2 regions of the Nonomuraea sp. NPDC049152 genome follow, and region 2 is predicted to be linked to the other one. Evidence: riboswitches for the same ligand, from Rfam matches in the RefSeq annotation. Region 2 holds a riboswitch; the other holds the start of a gene.
What was found. A riboswitch is a leader RNA that binds a small molecule or an ion and turns the genes downstream of it on or off. The one in region 2 is predicted to bind S-adenosylmethionine.
Positions count from the first base shown of each region.

Region 1: linked by a shared signal. The riboswitch ahead of AB0B45_RS30935 (aminotransferase class V-fold PLP-dependent enzyme) and the one ahead of thrC (threonine synthase) in region 2 are both predicted to bind S-adenosylmethionine.

Region 1 covers NZ_JBEZDO010000019.1:150,901-155,207, forward strand. Annotated here, with positions in the region: gene AB0B45_RS30920 (cation:proton antiporter) at 1-152, shown strand, start outside; gene AB0B45_RS30925 (cytochrome P450) at 190-1,380, opposite strand; gene AB0B45_RS30930 (TerC family protein) at 1,380-2,114, opposite strand; SAM riboswitch class IV at 2,214-2,329, shown strand; gene AB0B45_RS30935 (aminotransferase class V-fold PLP-dependent enzyme) at 2,377-3,705, shown strand; gene AB0B45_RS30940 (DoxX family protein) at 3,706-4,224, opposite strand.
Region 2 covers NZ_JBEZDO010000007.1:296,955-301,261, forward strand. Annotated here, with positions in the region: gene AB0B45_RS16330 (MoaD/ThiS family protein) at 162-437, opposite strand; gene thrC (threonine synthase) at 455-1,687, opposite strand; SAM riboswitch class I at 1,701-1,840, opposite strand; gene AB0B45_RS16340 (RNA polymerase sigma factor) at 1,900-2,460, opposite strand; gene AB0B45_RS16345 (trehalose-6-phosphate synthase) at 2,484-3,911, shown strand; gene AB0B45_RS16350 (hypothetical protein) at 3,898-4,307, shown strand, end outside.

The DNA of each region.
Region 1 (4,307 bases), on a different contig from region 2:
TCGTCATCGCCGGACTGGCGGTGGCGGCGGGAGCCCATCCCGATCTCGGCCCCCTCGCCGCCACCTACGTGCTGATCCTCGCGGCCTTCGGCCCGCTGGCCGCCAAGCTGGTCGAACCTCTTCTCACGCGGCCTCCCTCGTCGGCCCCGTGAGAAGGACCTGCCGGGTCCACTGGCTCACTCGGTTCGCTCAACCGCAGGAAACGTCCAGCGACCGAAGCCCTCGAATGATGTAGCCGGGGTTCCAGACGGGCTCGCTCGTCAGCTCCATCGCCGGCGCCTTCCTCAGGAGGGCGCCGAAGGACTCCACCAGCTCGATCCTGGCCAGCGGCGCGCCCAGGCAGAAGTGGATGCCCGCGCCGAACGAGATGTGCGGGTTGTCCGCCCTGCCGACGTCGAGCCTGTCGGGCTCGTCGAAGACCTCGGGGTCGCGGTTGGCCGAGCCGAACAGCAGGGCCACCTCCTTCCCCTTCGGGATGGCCACGCCGCCGACCTCGATGTCCTCCAGCACCCAGCGCTCGAACATCTGCAGCGGGGTGTCGTAGCGCATCAGCTCCTCGATCGCGGTGGGCAGCAGCGAGAGGTCGTCGCGCAGCCGTACGAGCTCGGAGGGGTTGCGGAACAGCGACCACCAGCCGTTGCCGGTGACGTTCACGGTCGCCTCGTGGCCCGCGTTGAGCAGCAGCACGCAGGTGCCGACCAGCTCGTCCTCGGTCAGCTCCCCGATCTGGGCGAGCGCGCTGATCAAATCCTCGCCCGGGTCCGCCTTGCGGGCGCGGGCGAGGTCCTTGAGGTAGTCGGAGAACTCCGAGGCGGCCCTGACCGCCGTGTGCTGGGCCTCCTGCGAGGGGTTCAGCTCGTACATGCCGCAGATGTCGGCCGACCACGGGCGCAGCAGATGCCTGTCGGCGTCGGGGACGCCGAGCATCTCGGCGATGACGGTGACCGGCAGCGGCTCGGCCACCTCGGCGATCAGGTCGCCGCCGCCCTTCTCGACGAAGTCGTCGACCAGGCCCTCGACGATCGCGCGGACCCTGGGCCGCATCGACTCGACCATGCGGGGCGTGAACGCCTTGGAGACCAGGCGGCGCAGGCGGGTGTGGACGGGCGGCTCGACGTCGAGCATGCCCGCCCTGACCACCCGCCAGAACGGATCCTGGAACTCCGGCTCCGGCTCGCGGCCGAACTCCTCGTGCGTGGCGAGGTGCAGGTAGGACCTGCCAAGGCGGCGATCCCTGAGCAGCGCGTTGACGTCCGCGTGCCTGGCGATCAGCCACTGTCCCGTGGGCTCGAAGAAGCTGACGGGCGCGTCGCGCCGCAGCTCGTCATAGACCGCGTACGGCGAAGCTACAAAATCCGGATTCCAAGGATCAAAGCGCACTACTGCATCTTAGATTCGGCCTTCGCGTGCCTGCTCCGCATCCTGATGTTGAGCAGCTCGACGACCACCGAGAACGCCATCGCGAAGTAGATGTAGCCCTTGGGGATGTGCTGGTCGAAGCCCTCGGCCAGGAGCACGACACCGATCAGCACCAGGAACGACAGCGCCAGCATCTTGATGCTCGGATGCCTGTCAACGAACCTGCTGATCGGCCCCGAGGCGAACAGCATCACCAGCACCGCGACGATGACCGCCGCGACCATCACACCCAGCTCGTCCACCATGCCGACCGCGGTGATGACCGAGTCGAGCGAGAACACGACGTCGAGCACCATGATCTGGAGGATGACCGAGGTGAAGGAGGTCACCTTGCCCTGCTTACCCTCCTTGTCCTTCAGCTCCATGCTCTCGCCGATCTCCAGCACGCTCTTGGCCAGCAGGAACAGGCCGCCGAGGATGAGGATCAGATCTCGGCCCGAGATCTCCTGCCCCAGTACCTCGAAGAGCGGCTCCGTCAGCCGTACCACCCAGGAAAGCCCGAGGAGCAGCAGCAGGCGCGAGACGAGCGCGGCGGCGAGGCCGAGGACCCTGGCCCTGTCGCGCTGCTCGGGCGGGAGCTTCCCGGCCAGGATCGAGATGAAGATGATGTTGTCTATCCCCAGCACGATCTCCAGGGCGACCAGGGTGAAGAACCCGATCCAGATCTGTGGGTCTGCCACCCAGTCCAGCATCATGTGCCTCCTTGTTCGCTGTCCCCATCCCCAACGAGCTCACCGCCCCAGAAGTTCGCGGCTTGCGAAACGGCACCCCATGTCGGTTATAGTTCGGGCGTAGGTCATGAGTGCCAGCGCTTAGCCCCGGCTTGCTGGCCGGCAACCCTCGCGTCCGCGGCGGGGTGCCCCGGGTGAAGACCTGGTCCGCCACGAGGTGTGGCGGGCAAGCGCGGGCTCCGATGCGCCATGGCCAGGGGTCCGATGACCCTAGAAGGGCTGTGCCGTGTCCGTTGCGACGATCTTCAACCCCGTTCAGGTCAAGGTGCTGGGCGAGGACCTCGAGGTGCCCGTCAAGGGTGGTCGCCTGGTCTCCTACGCCAACCTGGACTACGCCGCCAGCGCCCCCTGTCTGGAGCCGGTCAGCGCGGCCGTCGCCGCCGCGCTCCCGGCCTACTCCAGCGTCCACCGCGGCGCGGGCTACGCCTCCCAGCTGACCACCGCCCGCTACGAGCAGGCGCGCCACACCGTCCGCGCCTTCGTCGGCGCCCGCGCCGACGACGCGGTCGTCTTCACCCGCAACACGACCGACGCCACCAACCTGCTGGCCAGGTGCCTTCCCAAGGGCGCCACGACCGTGGTCTTCGACACCGAGCACCACGCGTCCCTACTCCCGTGGCAGCGCGTCGTGCGCCTCGCGCCGCCCGCCTTCCCCGGCGAGGCCGTACGGCAGGCCGACGAGGCGCTGGCCGCCATCGAGGGCCCCAAGCTGCTCGTCGTGACCGCCGCCTCGAACGTGACGGGCGAGCTGTGGCCGATCGCCGCCCTCGCGCACATCGCCCACCGGCACGGCGCCCGCATCCTCGTCGACGCCGCCCAGCTCGTCCCTCACCGCAAGCTCAACCTGACCGCGCTCGACCTCGACTACGTCGCCTTCTCCGGCCACAAGCTCTACGCCCCCTTCGGCGCGGGCGTGCTGGTCGGGCGGCGCGACTGGCTCTCGGACGGCGAGCCGTACCTCAAGGGGGGCGGCGCGGTGAAGTCGGTGGGCACCCTGGCCGACGGCACCACCGAGTGGCACGAGGACGCAGAGCCGAGGCACGAAGCCGGGACCCCGAACGTGCTGGGCGCGATCGCGCTGGCCGCCGCGTGCGACGCGCTCACCGCGACGGGATGGACGCCGCTGGTCCACGAGGAGGAGCGGCTGATCTCCAGGCTGCGTGAAGGGCTGGACGCCGTCGAGGGGGTCCGCGAGCTGTCGCTCTGGGGGCCTGACCACCCGCGGGTCGGCATCGTGTCGTTCGTCGTCGACGGTTACACCGCCAGGCAGGTCGCCGAGGCGCTCTCCACCGAGTACGGCATCGGCGTGCGTGACGGGAAGTTCTGCGCGCACCCGTTCGTGCGGCACCTGCTCGACATCCCCGAGCGCAGGAGCTCGGGCGGAGAGAGCGAGGCACGAGCCAACGAGGACCGAAGCGGGCGCGACAGTCAGAACGACGGCGGCTGCGAGGACGACACCGCGTCGGCCGTCAGGGCCTCGATCGGCATCGGCACGACGGAGGAGCACGTCGACCGGCTCGTCGGCGCGCTGCACGATCTGGTCGCCCGCCGCTAGCTAGGGCCGGGTCGGCGAGTCGGGCGGCAGGTCCTCGTCGCGCCGCGGCTCGTCGAAGATGTCCATGGGGGCGCGCTCGGCCTCTCGCTCGGCCTCGCGCTGCTCGGCCTTCCGCCCGCGGGCGCGTACGAGCAGGCCGTCGGCACCGAAGCGTCCCCCGCCGACCGCCACCAGCAGGAGGCAGGCGGACGCGAGGGCGCCGACCAGCTCCCAGCCGCCGCTCGTCACGAAGATGCCCTTGCCGCCGTGCACGAACACGAAGGCGCCCACCATGTCGACGACCAGCGCGAGCGCCGCCAGGCGCACCAGCAGGCCGACGATCAGAAAGGCGCCGCCCACCAGCTCGGCCGCCGCGGCGAAGGCCGCGGACAGCCCCGCCAGCGGGATCCCCATCTGGGTGAACATCTGAGTGACGGCGCCGAGTCCGCCCTGGAACTTCTGCCAGCCGTGGGCGACGAAGATCACGCCGATTACCACCCGCGCCACCAGCACGGCCAGGTCGAAAACCGCTCGCTTCATGGGCCCTATGTCCCCGCACCACCTGGCGAAATGCGCAAATAGACCATTCCTTGACTGGATCACTATCAGCGCCAGTGGCAGCA
Region 2 (4,307 bases):
GCGAGCTGCGGCCTTTAGCCGCGGACGCCCCAGGAGTCCCTGCCCACACGCCCATGCCGCCCAGCCAGGCAGGACCAGGAAGGTGCGCCGTTAAAAACGGGCATAAGATACAAAAACGCCCGCGAGAAAACCTCGCGGGCGTCCGTGAAGACCGAAAAGGGTCAGCCGCCGGCCACGGCGGGGATGATGGAGATCTGCGCGCCCTCAGGAGTGGCGCTGTCGAGTCCGCCCACGAAACGGACGTCCTCTTCCCCGACATAAACGTTGACAAAACGGCGAAGCTTGCCCGATTCATCCAAAATTCGCGCGCCGATACCCGGGTAGTCGGCGTCGAGCTTCTGCAGCACCTCGCGAAGCGTGGCACCCTCGCCACTCACCTCCGCGCTGCCGCCCGTGTACGTGCGCAGGATGGTGGGAATCCGCACCGAAACGCTCATGACTTCTACCTTTCCTTTCAGACAGCCGCGCGGAACGCGTCAAGGGACGGCCTGATCACGGCCGTGGGTGTGGCGTCGTCCGCGATCGCGTCGAGCGTCTTGAGCCCGTCACCGGTGTTGAGCACCACGGTGGTCAGCGAGGGGTCGAGCTGACCCGTGTCGACGAGCTTCTTCAGCACGCCGACGGTCACCCCGCCCGCGGTCTCGGCGAAGACGCCCTCCGTGGACGCCAGCAGCTTGATCGCGGACACCACCTCGGCGTCCGTCACGTCCTCGACCGCCCCACCCGTACGGCGGGCGATGTCGAGCACGTAGGGCCCGTCGGCGGGGTTGCCGATGGCCAGCGACTTGGCGATGGTGTCGGGCTTGACCGGCTGCACCACGTCGTGCCCTGCCTTGAAGGCCGTGGAGACCGGCGAGCAGCCGAGCGCCTGCGCGCCGAAGATCTTGTAGGGGGCGTCCTCGACCAGCCCGAGCGCGATCAGCTCCTTGAAGCCCTTGTCGATCTTCGTGAGCTGTGACCCCGAGGCCACCGGAATGACGATCTGGTCCGGCAGCTTCCAGCCGAGCTGCTCGGCGATCTCGTAGGCCAGCGTCTTGGAGCCCTCGGCGTAGTAGGGCCGCAGGTTGACGTTGACGAAGCCCCACTTGTCGCCCAGCGGGTCGCCGATGAGCTCGGAGCAGAAGCGGTTGACCTCGTCGTAGGTGCCCTGGATGCCGACCAGCTTGCCGCCGAAGACCCGCGCCATGGCGATCTTGGCCTGCTCCAGGTCGGCCGGGATGAACACGCAGGCGTCGAGTCCCGCGCGGGCCGCGGCCGCGGTCACCGCGCCGGCCAGGTTGCCGGTGGACGAGCACGACAGCGTGTGGAAGCCGAAGTTGCGCGCCGCCTCGACGGCGATGGCGACCACGCGGTCCTTGAAGGAGTGGGTGGGGTTGCCCGAGTCGTCCTTCACGTGGAGGTCGCGAATGCCGAGCGCCTTGCCCAGATTGTCGGCCTTGACGAGCTTCGTCCAGCCAGGGTTCATGTTCTGCTTGCTCGCCACGTCGACGGGCACCGGCAGCAGCGAGCGGTAACGCCAGATGTTGGCGGGTCCTGCCTCGATGTCGGCGCGGGACACGGACCCGAAGGAGTAGGCCACCTCGAGCGGCCCGAAACACTCCAGACACGCGAAGCTGGGGCCGAGGTCGTAGCGCGCGCCGCACTCGCGGCAGGACAGAGCGACAGCAGGACCGAAGTCAAGCGACATGAAGCGAGGCCTTCCCTCATCTTCGTCTGCGACCACCCTGGCCACAGACCGGAATTGGCACCTGTCCCGGCCGGCCTCGTCACTTCACGAGTTCAGTCCGGGAGGGTTGCCGGGGCTTCGCAGGGCCGGTCCCTCCACCCCTCTGGATGAGCAATATGAAGTTATGGGCATCACCATACCCGGCCGTGCTCGTGACACGACCTGTCGTCTCACTAGCTGAGACGATAAGTATCACCGAGCGCGGCCTGAACGTACTTGCGCGCCTGGTGGATCCGCGACTTGGCGGTGCCGAGCGGGATGCCCAGTTGCTCGGCCACCTCGTTGTAGTCGAGCTGGACGATGTCGCGCAGCACCAGCGCCTGGGCCAGGTCGGGCTTGTCGGCCTCCAGCGCCTCCATGGCCTCGAGCAGGTCGAGCCGTGACCCCGCGATGACGCTCACCCTGCGCACGTCGGGCTTCTGCACGGGCAACTCCTCCGAGGTCTGCTCGGCGGCCCTGCGCTTCAACGACCTGTAGGTGGTGCGCGCGCAGTTGGCCGTCACGATGTGCAGCCACGTGCTGAACCTCGCCCTGCCCTCGAAACGGGCGATGTTGCGGGCGACCGCGAGCAAAGTGTCCTGGCACGCCTCCTCGGCGTCCTGGTGATATGGCAGGATACGGGCGCAGTGGCGCAGTACGTCGGGCTCGATCCGCTTCAGGAGCTCGCCAAGCGCGCGGTGATCGCCGCCCGCGGCGGAGCGGGCCAGTTCCTCGGTTAGCTCATCTAGGGCCATAGCGAGATCCTATGTTCGGGGTCATGGTGGATGTTGTGAACAGCGTTCTTGTGGCTTCGAACCGTGGCCCTGTCTCCTTCACCGTGTCCGACGACGGCGACCTGACCATGAAACGCGGCGGCGGGGGCCTGGTTTCCGGGCTCTCGGGAGTGGTCAGGGACGAGGGCGTGCTCTGGGTGTGCGCCGCGCTGTCCGACGGCGACCGCAGCGCCGTACGGCTGGCCCCCGGTGGTCGGCTCGACCAGGCGGGCTATGACACCGGCAAGTTGCGCATGCTGGACATCCCGCCTGCGACCTTCCACCGCGCGTACAACGCGGTGGCCAACTCGACCCTCTGGTTCGTCAACCACCTGCTGTACGACACGCCTAACGCCCCCTATTTCGGCACAAGGTTCACCAAGGAGTGGGAGTCCTACCGCGACTACAACGGCGCCTTCGCGCTGGCGCTGGCCGAGGAGGCCAGCCACGGCGCCAAGGTGATGGTGCAGGACTACCACCTGACGCTCACCCCTGCGATGCTCCGGGCCGAGCGCCCCGACCTGCGGATCAGCCACTTCAGCCACACGCCCTGGGCACCGCCCGAGTACTTCTCGCTGCTGCCCGACGAGGTCGCGCGCGAGGTGCTCGAAGGCATCCTGGGCGCCGACCACGCGGGGTTCCTGACCGAGCGGTGGGCCAACGCGTTCATGGACTGCTGCCAGAGCCTGCTGGGCGCCAAGGTCGTCGACAGGTCGGTCAGCCACGAGGGCCGCACCACCCGCATCGGCGTGCACGGCCTCGGCGTCGACGGCGATTCGCTGTGGAAGCGCGCCTGCGAGCCCGACGTCGAGTCGAACATGGCCGCGCTGCGCGAGCAGGTCGGCGACCGCAGGCTGATCGTGCGCATCGACCGCACCGAGCTGTCGAAGAACATCGTCCGCGGCCTGCTGGCCTACAGGGAGTTCCTCGCCGCCCATCCCGAGTGGCACGGCCGGGTGGTGCATCTCGCCTTCGCCTACCCATCCCGCCACGACCTGCCCGAATACCGCGAATACACTGCCGCCGTGCAACGCTGTGCCAAAGAGATCGAAGACGAGTACGCCACCGAGGACTGGGATCCGCTGATCCTCAACGTCAACGACGACTACCCGCGCTCTCTCGCCGCCTACCGCCTGGCCGACGTGCTGCTGGTCAACCCCATCCGCGACGGCATGAACCTGGTCGCCAAGGAGGGCCCGATCCTGTCCCCGCGCTGCGCACTCGTGCTCTCGCGCGAGGCGGGCGCGGCGGCCGAGCTGGGCGCCGACGCTCTCGTGATCAACCCCTTCGACGTCGGCGAGACGGCCGAGGCCCTGCGCGCGGGGCTGGAGATGGCGGAGGAGGAGCGGGTACGGCGATGCGCGAGGCTCAAGGCCGCCGCCACCGCCCTGCCTCCGCGACGATGGCTCGGCGAGCAACTTGCCAGCCTCTGACCGGCTGACCAGAGACAGAATCACCTGGCTCGTCTACCTCCAACTCGCTGTCTTCGCGACCTTCATCTACGGCCTCAGCGCCGCGCTCCCCCTGCTCCGCGCAGACCTCGGCGTCTCGGCCGCGGTCGGCGCCCTGCACGGAACCGCCATGGCCGCAGCCACCATCGCGGCGGGCCTCGCGATCCCGTTCCTCACCCGCAGGTACGGCAGGCGCGCCGCCGTCTGGATCGGCCTGGCGGGCATCAACGTCGGCATCGTCATCGTCATGCTGCTCCCCGTCCTACCCGCCACCCTCACCGGTTTCGCGATCGCGGGCGGCTTCGGCTCGGTCATGCTCTACACCGCGATGGCCGCGCTGAGCGACCACCACGGATCCGCCGGCCCGGCCGCCATCAG